Regions from separate parts of the [Enterobacter] lignolyticus SCF1 genome, predicted to be linked through region 1. Evidence: predicted binding sites of a transcription regulator. Region 1 holds the regulator's gene; the other holds the start of a gene.
The links. Region 1 encodes LexA, which represses DNA repair genes until DNA is damaged. Its sites were predicted from a motif close to TNCTGTATGTACATACAGNA; they were not measured.

Region 2: a site for LexA is predicted at 4,384-4,403, ahead of sulA (SOS-induced cell division inhibitor SulA). Genes of this name have one in related genera too.

The regions. Positions count from the first base shown of each region.
Region 1 covers NC_014618.1:4,438,820-4,446,072, forward strand. Annotated here, with positions in the region: gene ENTCL_RS20590 (cupin domain-containing protein) at 1-223, opposite strand, end outside; gene zur (zinc uptake transcriptional repressor Zur) at 338-853, shown strand; gene dinF (MATE family efflux transporter DinF) at 887-2,206, opposite strand; gene lexA (transcriptional repressor LexA) at 2,275-2,883, opposite strand; gene ENTCL_RS20610 (diacylglycerol kinase) at 2,993-3,361, opposite strand; gene plsB (glycerol-3-phosphate 1-O-acyltransferase PlsB) at 3,491-5,911, shown strand; gene ubiA (4-hydroxybenzoate octaprenyltransferase) at 5,947-6,816, opposite strand; gene ubiC (chorismate lyase) at 6,829-7,253, opposite strand, start outside.
Region 2 covers NC_014618.1:3,009,716-3,016,968, reverse strand. Annotated here, with positions in the region: gene ENTCL_RS14130 (AAA family ATPase) at 1-1,752, opposite strand, end outside; gene matP (macrodomain Ter protein MatP) at 1,937-2,389, shown strand; gene ompA (porin OmpA) at 2,456-3,511, opposite strand; gene sulA (SOS-induced cell division inhibitor SulA) at 3,862-4,362, opposite strand; gene ENTCL_RS14110 (TfoX/Sxy family DNA transformation protein) at 4,578-5,192, shown strand; gene yccS (YccS family putative transporter) at 5,189-7,253, opposite strand, start outside.

The sequences.
Region 1 (7,253 bases):
GCCCCTCCAGCACGTAGATAAACTCTTCCTCGTCGCTTTCCGCATGGGGATACGAGGTGCGGCGCCCCGGCGGCAGGCGCTCATGATGAATACCAAGACGCATCAGCCCAAGCCGACGCGCCAGCGGCGCGCCGATGGACATCAGCTCACGGCTGTCGGCATAGCGCGAATCATCCGCGTCTTCCAGTTCACGCCAGTGGCGAATACAGTCCGGTCTTTTCATGACTTTATTCCTGGATGTTGAGATGCGTCAGGTATAGCACACCCGGCGGGTTCTCGGTGTTTTTGGGATAACATGATAAAGTAAGGGTTTACTTCCACCGATCTGAGGACGTTCATGGAAAAGACCCCATCGCAGGACCTGCTCGCACAGGCTGAAAAGCTGTGCGCTCAACGCGGCGTGCGTCTGACACCGCAGCGTCTCGAAGTTCTACGCTTGATGAGCCTGCAGCAGGGCGCCATCAGCGCTTACGATCTCCTCGATCTGCTCAAAGTCAGCGAGCCGCAGGCAAAGCCCCCGACGGTGTATCGTGCGCTGGAATTTCTGCTGGAGCAAGGCTTTGTCCATAAGGTGGAGTCCACTAACAGCTATGTGCTGTGCCACCTCTTCGATAAGCCGTCTCATACCTCCGCCATGTTTATCTGCGACCGCTGCGGCGTGGTGAAAGAGGAAGCCGCTGAGGGCGTGGAAGACATTATGCATATGCTGGCCGCCCGCATGGGGTTTGCGCTGCGCCACAACGTGATTGAAGCGCATGGCCTGTGCGCGCAGTGCGTTGAAGTGGAAGCCTGCCGTTCTCAGGACTGCTGCGGGCACGACCACACCATTCAGGTTAAGAAAAAGCCGCGCTAAGGCCTGCGGCGGCGTAGCGCCACCGCCAGCCCGTTACGAAAACCAGCTATCGCGCCGCCAGTGCCGACGCCAGATCCATGCCAGCGACATCCCGCGCAGGGCAAGAAAGACGGTCAGCGACAGCCATAGCCCATGGTTGCCGAGCGCCGGGACGCTCAGCAGCGTCAGGGCAAACCCCACCGCCGCAATCGCCATACTGTTACGCATCTCCGCCCCTCGCGTGGCGCCGATAAACATGCCGTCCAGCAGGTAGCACCAGACGCCGATCACCGGCAGCACCATCTGCCAGAAAACGTAGCGGTCCGCCAGTTGGCGCAGTTCCGCAAGCGAGGTCAGCAGGGCGACGATGTGCTCGCCGGCGATGGCATAGACCCCGGCAAACGCCAGCGCCACAATGCCCGCCTGTCGGCAGGCCGCGTTCCACACGTGCAGCAGCTGGCTGCCGTCGCGGGCGCCGTAGGCCTGTCCTGAATGGGCCTCCACCGCAAAGGCAAAGCCGTCGAGGGCGTAGGCGGTAAAGGTCAGCATCGTCATCAGAACCGCATTGACCGCTACGATATCGGGGCCCAGGCGCGCGCCGAACACCGTCAACGCGCCAAAGCACAGCTGCAGCAGCAGGGAACGCAGCATGATGTCGCGGTTGAGCGCCAGCAGGCGACGGAAGTTGCCGCGCCACGTCGTTTTCAGCATCGTCACGCTGATGCCGCGCAGGGTCATCACCCGCCGTACCATCAGCAGACCGATGAAGAAGGTCGCGTACTCGGCGCAGACGGTCGCCAGCGCGGCGCCCTGCACGTTCATATGCAGCCCCATCACCAGCCAGAGGTCGAGCGCAATGTTAAGCACGTTGCCCACCACCAGCAGGATAACCGGCGCCCGGGCGTACTGTACGCCGAGCAGCCAGCCAAGCAGCACCAGATTAGCCAGAGAGGCCGGGGCGCTGAGCCAGCGGATTTCAAGAAAGCGTCTGGCCTGCTCCAGCACCGCATCGCTGCCGCCCACAATATGCAGCGCCAGCTCAATCAGCGGCGTACGCAGCAGGACGATCGCCGCCCCGGCGCCCAGCGCCAGCAGCAGCGGCTGGATCAGCGCCCGCGCCAGGCGCAGAGGGTCTCGCGCACCAAACGCCTGAGCGGTTAATCCCGTGGTGCTCATACGCAGGAACAGCAGCAGCATAAACAGGAAACTGGTCGCCGTTGCGCCAATGGCAACGCCGCCCAGGTACACCGGGCTGTCGAGATGGCCGATCACGGCGGTATCCACCAGGCCAAGCAGCGGTACGGTGATGTTGGAGAAAATCATCGGCAGCGCGAGGCGCCATAACGCTTTATCCGCAGGGGTAAACAGCGACATGGAGAAAACCTGTGGTGATCAGAAATCGCGGCGGCGCCAGGAAAAGCGCCGCCGGAGAAGGGAGGAAATTACAGCCACTCGCCGTTGCGAATCACGCCGACCGCCAGTCCTTCGATGGAGAAATTATGCTGACGCAGATCGACCACAATCGGGGAAAACTCGCTGTTTTCCGGCAGCAGTTCCACGACGCTGCCCTGCTTTTTCAGACGCTTCACGGTAACTTCATCGTCGATACGCGCGACGACGACCTGGCCGTTACGCACGTCCTGCGTTTTATGTACCGCCAGCAGATCGCCGTCGAGGATGCCGATATCCTTCATCGACATGCCGCTTACGCGCAGCAGGAAGTCCGCGCTGGGTTTGAACATCGCCGGGTCGACCTGGTAGTGACCCTCAATGTGCTGCTGCGCCAGCAGCGGTTCACCCGCGGCGACGCGCCCCACCAGCGGCAGCCCTTCTTCCTCTTCCGTCAGCAGACGGATCCCGCGGGAAGCGCCGGAAACGATTTCAATTGCGCCTTTACGCGCCAGCGCTTTCAGATGCTCTTCAGCAGCGTTCGGGGAGCGGAACCCCAGACGCTGCGCGATTTCCGCACGCGTGGGTGGCATCCCCGTCTGGCTGATGTGATCCCGGATGAGATCAAACACCTCTTGCTGCCTGGTCGTTAACGCTTTCATTCCGCCCCCTGGGTGTATATACAGTTATGCTGTGAGTATATACAGTTAACGGCGAATTTGGAACCACAAAACGCATAAAAAACCAGACGTTTGCGCAATTCCACGAGCCTTATCGCAAATGTGGCCAGAGAAGCGTGCCCCAGGTGATGAGGGCGATAAAAATCGACAGCAGCACCGCCGCCGACCCCATATCCTTAGCGCGCCCCGACAGCTCATGGCGTTCGGAACCGATGCGATCGACCACCGCTTCAATCGCACTATTGAGAATTTCCACTATCATCACCAGAAGCACAGAGCCAATCAGCAGCACGCGCGTAATGGCGTCGACATCCAGCCAGCACGCGATAATGACGGCGATGACGGCCACGGTGCCCTCCTGACGGAATGCGGCTTCGTTTTTCCACGCGGCGCGGAATCCCTGCCAGGAATAGCCTGCCGCTTTGATGATTCGGGTAAGCCCGGTGGTATCATTTGCCATCAAAAAACCCTTTTTTCATATTTAGCGTCAATGTCACTTTGCATCAAACGCGGTAGAACAGAAATCCTGCGCACTTTCTGTTATCCTTGCGGCGCATTTGCATGATTAACCAGAGGCTTTACATCGTTTATGTCTGGCTGGCCACGAATTTACTACAAATTACTGAATTTACCATTAAGCGTGCTGGTAAAAAGCAAGTCCATTCCGGCGGAACCTGCCCCGGAGCTTGGGCTCGATACGTCACGCCCTATTATGTACGTTCTGCCGTATAACTCGAAGGCGGACCTACTGACGCTGCGCGCCCAATGCCTGGCGCACGACCTCCCCGACCCGCTGGAACCGCTGGAAATCGACGGCACCGTGCTGCCGCGTCATATTTTCATCCATGGCGGACCGCGCGTGTTTACCTGGTACACGCCGAAAGAAGAGTCCATCAAGCTGTTCCATGACTACCTGGATCTGCATCGCAGCAATCCGAATCTGGACGTGCAGATGGTGCCGGTTTCGGTAATGTTCGGCCGCTCGCCGGGTCGTGAAAAAGGCGAGGTCAACCCGCCGCTGCGCATACTCAACGGCATCCAGAAATTCTTCGCCGTCACCTGGCTTGGCCGCGACAGCTTTGTCCGCTTCTCGCCGTCGGTGTCGCTGCGCTGGATGGCCACCGAACACGGCACTGATAAAACGATAGCCCAGAAGCTGGCGCGCGTCGCGCGTATGCACTTTGCCCGTCAGCGTCTGGCGGCAGTAGGCCCGCGCCTGCCGGCGCGTCAGGACCTGTTCAATAAGCTGCTGGCGTCGAAAGCCATCGCCCGCGCCGTAGAAGACGAAGCGCGCAGCAAGAAAATCTCCCATGAGAAAGCGCAGCAAAACGCCGTGGCGCTGATGGAAGAGATCGCCGCCAACTTCTCCTATGAGATGATTCGCCTGACCGACCGCGTGCTGGGCTTTACCTGGAACCGTCTGTACCAGGGGATCAACGTCCATAACGCCGAGCGCGTGCGCCAGCTGGCCCACGACGGCCACGAGATTGTCTATGTGCCCTGCCACCGCAGCCATATGGACTACCTGCTGCTCTCCTACGTGCTCTATCACCAGGGGCTGGTGCCGCCGCATATCGCCGCCGGCATCAACCTGAACTTCTGGCCCGCCGGGCCGATTTTCCGCCGCCTGGGCGCGTTCTTTATTCGCCGCACCTTTAAGGGCAACAAGCTCTACTCCACCGTTTTTCGCGAGTATCTGGGCGAGCTGTTCAGCCGCGGCTACTCCGTGGAGTATTTTGTCGAGGGCGGCCGCTCCCGTACCGGGCGTCTGCTGGATCCGAAAACCGGCACCCTGTCTATGACCATCCAGGCGATGCTGCGCGGCGGCACCCGCCCAATCACCCTCGTGCCTATCTACATCGGCTACGAACACGTGATGGAAGTGGGCACCTACGCCAAAGAACTGCGCGGCGCGACGAAAGAGAAAGAGAGCCTGCCGCAGATGCTGCGCGGCTTAAGCAAGCTGCGCAACCTCGGCCAGGGCTACGTCAACTTCGGCGAACCTATGCCACTGATGACCTGGCTCAACCACCACGTTCCGGAGTGGCGCGAGTCTATCGACCCGATTGAAGCCATTCGTCCGGCCTGGCTGACCCCGACGGTCAACAGCATTGCCGCCGATCTGATGGTGCGTATCAACAACGCCGGGGCGGCGAACGCCATGAACCTGTGCTGTACCGCCCTGCTCGCCTCCCGCCAGCGTTCGCTGACCCGCGAGCAGCTGACGCAGCAGCTGGAGTGCTATCTGCAGCTGATGCGCAACGTGCCATACTCGACGGACTCCACGGTTCCGACGGCGACCGCCAGCGCGCTTATCGATCACGCGCTGCAGATGAACAAGTTCGAAGTCGAGAAAGACACCATCGGCGATATCATCATTCTGCCGCGCGAGCAGGCGGTGCTGATGACCTACTATCGCAACAACATCGCGCATATGCTGATTCTGCCGTCGCTGCTGGCGGCTATCGTCACCCAGCATCGCCACATTTCCCGCGAAAGCATGCTGCGCCATGTGGAAACGCTCTATCCGATGCTGAAAGCCGAGCTGTTCCTGCGCTGGGACACCGCGGAGCTGGCGGGCGTTATCGACATGCTGATTGCGGAAATGCAGCGCCAGGAGCTTATCTCGCTGCATGATGACGAGGTGCGGATCAACCCGTCGCACTCCCGCTCCCTGCAGCTGCTGGCCGCAGGCGCTCGCGAGACGCTGCAGCGCTATGCGATCACCTTCTGGCTGCTGAGCGCTAACCCGTCCATCAACCGCAGCACGCTGGAAAAAGAGAGCCGCACGGTGGCGCAGCGCCTGTCGGTGCTGCACGGCATCAACGCGCCGGAGTTCTTCGATAAAGCGGTATTCAGCACGCTGGTGCTGACGCTGCGCGACGAGGGCTATATCAGCGATACAGGCGATGCGGAGCCGGAAGAGACGATGAAGGTCTATCAGATGCTGGCGGAGCTGATTACCTCCGACGTGCGTTTGACTATCGAGAGCGCGTCGCAGGACGCGTAAACGCAAAAGGCCCTCTCAGCGAGAGGGCCTTTTTATTAGCTGAAGTAGCTCATCGCCAGGCCGATAAACAGCACCAGCCCGACATAGTTGTTGTTCATAAAGGCCTTAAAGCAGGCGTCGCGCTCGCGGTTTTTGATCAGCTTTTGCTGATAGACAAACAGCGCGCCCGCCACGAACACAGACCAGTAAAACGCCCCGTTAAGCCCGCTCAGCCAGCCCACTGTCGCCATCATCGCCAGCACGGCAACCTGCAAAATACCGATGATAAGCTTATCGCTTTCGCCAAACAGAATGGCCGTCGATTTGATGCCTATCTTCAGGTCGTCATCGCGGTCCACCATCGCATACTGGGTGTCATACGCTACCGCCCAGCAGATATTGGTCAGGAACATCAGCCAGCAGCTCAGCGGCAATGATTCGCTCACCGCCGCATAGGCCATCGGTATCGACCAGCCGAACGCCGCCCCCAGCACCACCTGCGGCAGGTGGGTGTAGCGCTTCATGAACGGGTAAACCCAGGCCAGCGCCAGGCCCGCTACCGACAGCAGAATGGTCATGCGGTTAAGCGTCAGCACCAGCAGAAAAGAGAGCAGCACCAGCAGCACGAACAGCGCCCGGGCCTCGTTCTCGCTGACGTCGCCGCGGGGCAGCGGGCGGTTGGCGGTGCGCTTCACGTGGCCGTCAAATTTGCGATCCGCGTAGTCGTTGACCACGCAGCCCGCGGCGCGCATCAGCCAGACGCCGGCGACAAACACGGCGAGGATCCACAGCGGCGGTACGCCAGGCGTCGCCACCCACAGCGCCCACAGGGTGGGCCATAGCAGCAGCAGCGTGCCAATCGGTTTGTCAGTACGCATCAGGCGGTTATAGGCCTGCAACTTGTTCTGCGTCAGACTCCACTCCATCTTTACTTCCTCTCAGTACAACGGTGATGCAGGTAAAAACAGCTCCGTCAGCAGCAGCGGTTTTCCGCTCAGCCGAAGGCGGGAACGGCGTCCCCAGAGCTCTGCATGCTTGCCAATCTCAATAAAATCTCGGGTCAGGGTCGATGAGGTAAACAGGTAACGTCCGAGCGGCGTTTTCCCGAGGTTCTGCAGCGCCAGCTCCGGGCCGCACAGCGTCGACGCCGGCACCACGGTCCGCCCGGCAAGCCAGGGCTCATCGTCGGCGCAAAGCAAAATTTCGCGCAGCCAGTAGCGCTCGTCAACGGGCAGCAGCGCCGCTTCTTGCGCAATCTCGTCGCGGTTTACGAAGTCTTCACGAATGAGCGTGACCGTGACGCGTTTACCCTGTTGCTCAAAACGCCTGGTCATGGAATCTTCCAGCAACAGCCAGTCGCGCA
Region 2 (7,253 bases), 1.4 Mb from region 1:
GGAATTAAACCAGTTTAGCCAGCGCAGCGGCCAGGGGCGCTGATGCGCGTCCGGCTGCGTCGCCTGCGCGATACGCTCCTGGATAGTTTGTAGCAGCGTCGTTTTGCCTTCGCCGTCCCACACCAGCTGGGTCAGAAGCGGAAGGGCATCGGTAACATCATCAATCGCCCAGAGCGAAAACTCGCCGGCCTCTACCGCCTGCTGTACGTCCTGGGCCAGACTCAGATGACGAATATTCGCCGACGGAATAATGACGCCCTGTTTTCCGGTCAGCCCGCGCTGCTGGCAGATAGCGAAAAACCCTTCAATCTTCTCATTCAGCCCGCCGACGGGCTGCGCCCGCCCAAACTGGTCGACGGAGCCGGTGATGGCAATACTCTGATTCACCGGAACGTTGGCCAGCGCGCTTATCAGCGCGCAGAGCTCAGCCATTGAGGCGCTATCGCCGTCGACTTCGCTGTAGGACTGCTCGAACGTCAGCGAGGCCGAGAAGGGGATCTGCTGCTCAAGACCCAGCTCTGCCATCAGGAACGACTGCATGATCATCATGCCCTTGGCATGAATGTTACCGCCCAGCTCGGCTTTGCGTTCGATATCGGTAAATTCGCCGTCGCCGATATGGACCACGCAGCTGATACGGGATGGTTCGCCGAACGCGCGCGGATGGCCCGGAAATTCAATGACCGACAGCGCATTAATCTGACCGACCTGCTCGCCGTCGGTTTCGATAAGGATCTGCTCAAGTAAAATTTCGTCCTGCATCCGTTCAGCAAGATACCCCTCGCGCCACTGGCGCTGATTTAGCATCGTCGCAAGCTGTTCGGCGTTCAGGCTGCCGGTATCGCAAAAGGCGGCCGCTTCGCGCAGCTGGCGGCCAATCCACAGCGGACACAGCGGCAGCGTTTGCTGGTCGCCGGTATAACGCGCGGCTTCCTGGATAAGCAATGGCCAGGCCGAGGCGTCGGGTCCCGGCAGATTCTGCTGATGCGCGATATGCCATACCCACTGGCACCACAGCTTTTGCGTCTCTTCGTCAACAATCTGCAGGTTGTCTTCGTATTCGCTGTAAATAATAGTGTCGTACAGCTCCGGCTCCATTTCCTGGAAATCGGCAAGCGATTCCCGTTCGCCGACCAGCATCACCTTCAGCGAAAGCGGCATGGCCGGGATGCTGACGGGCAGGGGACGGGCGTCATCAAAGGAGAGCCAGCGGAAACGCTGCTGGGTGACGATATTTTTCAGGCGCATCCAGAGCAGCGGCTGCGCGAGCAGCGCGCGCAGAGAGAGGATCAGCACGCCGCCGTTGGCCTGATGCACCAGGCCCGGCTGCAGGCTAATTTCACCATTAAACTGACGTACGCAGCCGAACAGCTGCTCAGCCTCCACCCAATCGGCGTGAATGACGGGACCCTGGCTTGCAAAATTGTCGTCTGCCTGCCCGGCGGGCTGCATCGTCACGTTCTTACCCTGTATCTGGTAATTCACGCCGGTCAGCGTTTCAGCGGGCTCACGCAGCTCGACGGTTGCGTCGTTCAATAGCTGAAAATAATCGGGCTCCTCCGGCGCTTTCACCAGCAGAAATGAGGAGATCGCCTGCGGATGGAGAAATTGCTCCAGCGCGTAAAATAAGCGCGCCTGAGTGTCGCTCAGTAAAGAACCGGGATCCGAAGCCAGGTCAGGCTGTGCAAACAGCGTCTGAAAGGCCTCAGTATCAGGGACAAGAGCGCGTCGGGGAAGTTTAGTAATGGTCAAAGTCGCTGTTTTTTAGTTAGATGTAAAGCAAAGGATTATACCCTATGCTGCCAGCGAGCACACGGGGAATAGCGGGCATCTTTCAGCGGCTTCCCGACGCTGCGCACGGAAGGCGATTTCTTCTCAGCACAACGGTAAAAACCTGTTATTCTGAAATGAGTTACACGGTCACATTGAGATCGCAATGAAATATCAACAACTGGAAAACCTTGAAAGCGGCTGGAAATGGCATTATCTGGTAAAGAAGCATCGCGAAGGCGAGCTTATCACCCGCTATGTTGAGGCCAGCGCTGCTCAGGAAGCGGTAGATGTATTGCTGACGCTCGAAAATGAACCCGTGCAGGTTAACGGCTGGATTGAGCAGCATATGAATCCTGACCTGCAAAACCGCATGAAGCAGACCATTCGCGCGCGGCGTAAGCGGCATTTTAACGCCGAGCATCAGCATACGCGGAAGAAATCTATCGATCTGGAGTTTATGGTCTGGCAGAGGCTGGCGGGGCTGGCGCAGCGTCGCGGCAAAACGCTATCCGAGACCATTGTGCAGCTGATTGAAGACGCGGAAAACAAAGAGAAGTACGCGACGAAGATGAGCAGTCTGAAGCAGGATTTACAGGCGCTGTTAGGTAAAGAGTAACCTTCGCGTTTTTCGTTCTGGCAAAAAAAACCCCGCAGCGCGGGGTTTTTTTATAAGACGAGAAACTTAAGCCTGCGGCTGAGTTACAACGTCTTTGATACCTTTAACTTCGATCTCTACGCGACGATCTGGTGCCAGGCAGTCGATCAGTGCAGCGCGAGCTTTCACGTTGTTACAGGTGCTGCCGGTAACCGGGTCAGATTTGCCCATGCCACGTGCAGAGATTTTGTTAGCCGGGATACCTTTAGATACCAGGTAATCTACAACAGACTGAGCACGCTGGGTGGACAGTTTCTGGTTGTATGCTTCAGAACCGATGCGGTCAGTGTAGCCCAGAACAACGACGGAACCGTCTTTCGGATCCAGGTTGCTCAGCTGGGAGTACAGCTGATCAAGAGCCTGTTTACCTTCCGGTTTCAGGGTCGCTTTGTTGAAGTTGAACAGAACGTCAGACTTCAGAGTGAAGTGTTTGGTCTGTACAGCCGGAGCCGGAGCCGGAGCCGGAGCAACTACTGGAGCTGCAACTTCGCCCTGGCCGAAACGGTAGGAAACACCCAGGCTCAGCATGCCGTTGTCCGGACGAACGCCGACGGTACCTGCGTCACCGATGTTGTTAACCCACTGGTATTCCAGACGGGTTGCGATATCACGGGTAATTGCCCACTCAACGCCACCAGCAACCAGCGGAGAAACGCCGGTGTCGTGGTTGTCGCCAGCGATGCTGTTGCTGGAGTCTGCACGCCAGATCATGCCGCCCAGACGGGTGTAGATGTCCAGATCGTCAGTAATTGGGTAACCCAGTTTAGCGGTCAGCTGAACGCCCTGAGCTTTGAATGCGCCGTTAACTTTGTCGCCTTTGTACGGCATACGGCCCAGCCAGTCATAACCCATTTCGAAACCAACGTACGGGTTCACCTGATAACCACCGAACGCACCGGCACCCAGCTGACTGTTGTGAGTCGGGCCGTTGTTGTTCAGGTCATCGTTGTACCAACCGGTATCATGGAACTGGGACCAACCCAGTTTACCACCTGCATACCAGGTATTATCTTTCGGAGCGGCCTGCGCTACGGTAGCGAAGCCAGCCAGTGCCACTGCAATCGCGATAGCTGTCTTTTTCATTTTTTGCGCCTCGTTATCATCCAAAATCGCCATGAAGATCCATCAGGAACTCACGGTTAAATCCTTCACCGGGGGCGTGACTTGTTAATAACTATGCCAATATATAGTGTCAGCCGAGCACCCCTGGCGATGTAAAGTCTACAACGTAGCTGAAAACTTACAAGTGTGAAGTCTGTCAGGCATATGAAAAAAAAAGAATTGTGTACACATTATTTAACAAATGCGCCTATTTTTTAGGCGGTATAAAATGCTGCAAACCGCGCCAGACAAGCATTCCCGCAAAATTGACCCTTAGAAAGAGTGGGTTATCGAACGTCTAAAAAAAATACCAGGAAAAATCTTAATTTCACTCAATGAAACACATTTGAGTGAATTTTTGCGCCTGAAAATTGTCTCGGTGGCAGGGGATTGTTGCGTACAGGGCGCATCACAAACCCCAACGCGTTACCTTCTTCCGCTGCGTCAACCAGCCGAATATGTTCCTCTTCAGTCAATGCTTCCGGCAGCCAGCCGATGACCACGCTATAGTTACCGGTGCGCAAGGCGCGAATCATCGACTCCAGCGTTTCCTGCGGCGTCATCTGATTTGCCTGCATCACTTTTGACAGCGATAATCCGGATGCCTGAACCCACTGGCGGCTCAGCCTCTGCTGCGGCGTTAACCACAGCTGCCAGCGCTCCTGCTGCCCCAGCTGCTGCAGAAGAGGCAACAGCAGCAGCTGCGTCATCATTGGCTGATCTTCACGGTAAAGCACTTCGCTGATCAGTCCGCTGGAAAGGGGCTGAGAAGGGCGGCCCGCTGTGGACGCCGGAGTCATTGATGAGCGATTAACATAACCAGAAGTGTACATAGTGCATCCCGCCTTGTGGGTTACTGTATGAATATACAGTACATCCACTGAGTACAAAGATCAACCTCATTTTCTGAAAGCATCTCGCAAAATTGTCCGGTTACGGTGAACTGTCGCAGGTTGATCTTGCCCCAGTGGCTGAAGTTTCCTATTTTCCCTGTTAGCGGATCCGTTATCACATGTTGAATCTATGTCCATGATTACAGGGAATAATCATGAAAAAATTATCGTATCAACGGATCTATGAATCTGAAGAATGTTTGTCGCCTCTGGGAAAGATTCGCCATCGCGCGCTGTTTGGCGGGTACAGCCTCTCCGTCGACGACACGGTATTCGCCATGGTGGCGGAGGGGGAGCTGTACCTCAGGGTATGCGAGGAAAGCGCGACCTATCACGTTACGCATCCGCCGACGCTGCTGACGCTCTCGAAACGCGGCAGGCGCGTTTCCCTGAACTATTACCGGGTGGATGACGACCTCTGGCTGAACAGGCCTTTGCTGTTGCAGCTGTCAAAGCAGTCGCTTGGCGAAGCGCTGCAGGAGAAACGGCGACGACGGGGAACGGGGCGGCTGAAGGATTTACCGAATATCTCGTTCCAGCTGGAGATGCTGCTGCATGAAAGCGGCGTCAAGGATCCGCAAACGCTTCGCGCGCTGGGCTCCGCCACCGTCTGGTTTCGGCTGCGCAGGCTCAGAAAAGATTTGAACGTGAGCGTTCTGTTTGCTCTGGAAGGCGCAATACTTGGGCTCCATGCGGCGGCTATTCCGCACCAGCGGCGTCAGCATCTGCAGGAATGGGCTGAGATGCTGACACAGGAGAAGAGAGGTTAACGCGGTTGGCAAAGCACCTGCTGCTGCAGACGGCAAATCTCCGGCAGCAGGCTTACCATCAGGCCAATCTGCTGCAGCACCAGCGGCTCTTTGCTGTCGGCTCTCGGCTCAAGATGGCGGATCCTCTCCATCAGCCCGGATAGCGACAGCTGCACGCGCTGCTCATCTGCCGGGGTATGGTGAAAGGCGTCATCCACATAGCAGACGGCGTCATCAAGCAGCGTCAGGATCTCCGGGTTTCCTAGCTTTTCCCGATGGGCGCCCAGCGCTGCAATGTAGCTGGTAAACGTGTGGTTGAGACACAGCAAACGGAACGCGGTTTCCCGCATCTCGTCCGTCATGCGCGGCTCCGTCGACATGTTAGACACTACCGACGCCAGCTCCGCATCGCGGTTATAAGCATCGCGGCGGGCGATACGGTATGCCAGACGATTATCGCGTCCCTGATGGTACTGCTCGAGGATGGCGTCCAGATAGCGGCAGTTAGCGTCAATGGCGCGCTCCAGCACCCTCGGCAGGTTGCGGAATTTCCAGTCCGGCCAGATAAAGCTGACGGCGGCCCAGGCGATGGCGCAGCCGAGCAGGGTATCGAAGATGCGCGGCAGGGCGACCTCGAATCCTTCGCCCAGCAGGTTGAAGCACAGCAGCACCAGCAGCGTGATGAACATGGTTGCATGGGCGTACTGGACGTTGCGAAACGCAAAGAATAGCACGCCGGTGAGGACGATCAGCAGCAGCTGTCCTTCAACCGACGGCACCAGCAGCAGCACCGGCAGGCCAATCGCCACACCGATTAGCGTGCCGACGATACGCAGCGCCAGGCGGTGCCGGGTGGCGTTGTAGTTAGGCTGGCAGACGAACAGGCTGGTCAGCAGGATCCAGTAGCCGTGGTGCAGCCCGGTAAACTGAATGAAGGCATAGCCCGCGCATAGCACCAGCGACATCCTCACGGCATGGCGGAACAGCGCCGATTCCGGCGACAGGTTGCGGCTCAGGCGTAAGCGGATGTCGCTAAAGCCGTGCAGGCTGTCGTCGGCCAGCAGCGTTTCTGTTTCGCTTTGCGGCTGCGCCTGCTGTTGTTCTGACTCAATGGTGGCCAACTGAGCGTCGATGGCGCGCAGGTTATTGAGCAGAAAACCCAGCGCCTTCATCTGCTCGGCTGGCGCGCCGCTGGCCTTGACGCGATCGAGCGCCGCATCAAGGTGGGCGAATACGCGCTCAAAGCGTCCGTCATGCTGGTAGGGGGTACGCAGCAGAATGGATTTCGCCAGCTGCTGGCAGGCCTGAGACTGCATCGACATCAGCCGCTGAAAGCGAAACATCACGTCGCTGTAGCGAAAGTTGTCCCGCAGCATCTGGTACTGGATGTGCGATGAGCTGGCGCGCTCGTGAATATCCTGGGCGACAAAGTAGTAATGCAGCGTCCGACGGGTGCCCCGCTGGCCGCGATCGCCGCGCAGGCGCGTCAGCAGCGACGTTTTGGTCTGATTCAGGGTCGCGACCAGCTGCCCGTTCGCCAGCGCCAGCTCATACATCGGCGCCTGGCTTTCATCCTCAATATCCGGGTCAAACAGGCGTGACTTCAGCTCAAGATAGTGGGCCAGCTGCTCATAGCTGCGGGCGAGGTTATCCTGCAGCGGGCGGATCGGAAAAATCAGATGCCCCGTGAGCGTCAGCAGGTTATACCAGACCGCGCCGGCGATCAGCAGCAGCGGCTGCTGGTACCAGTGGTCGTAGAGCGAAACGCCAAGCATCGTATAAATCGCGATGAGCAGAGCGCCGAAGGCGATCGTGGCATAGCGCTGGCCCAGTCCGCCGAGCAGGATAAAACCGCTGGTAGAGAGCGTCAGCCCCAGCGCGAACGCCCAGGGCCAGGGAAACAGCAGCTCGACGGAAGCGGAAGCAATAAAGAAGCAGGCAAGGGTAATCACCAGGTTGCGCAACCGCCCGGCAAGGCGATCGTCAAGATCGGTGAGCGCTGCCGCGACAACGCCAAGCGTCAGCGGGATCGTCAGCTTAACGTCGCCCAGCCACCAGGGCAGGGCGACGGTGCCGCAAAGG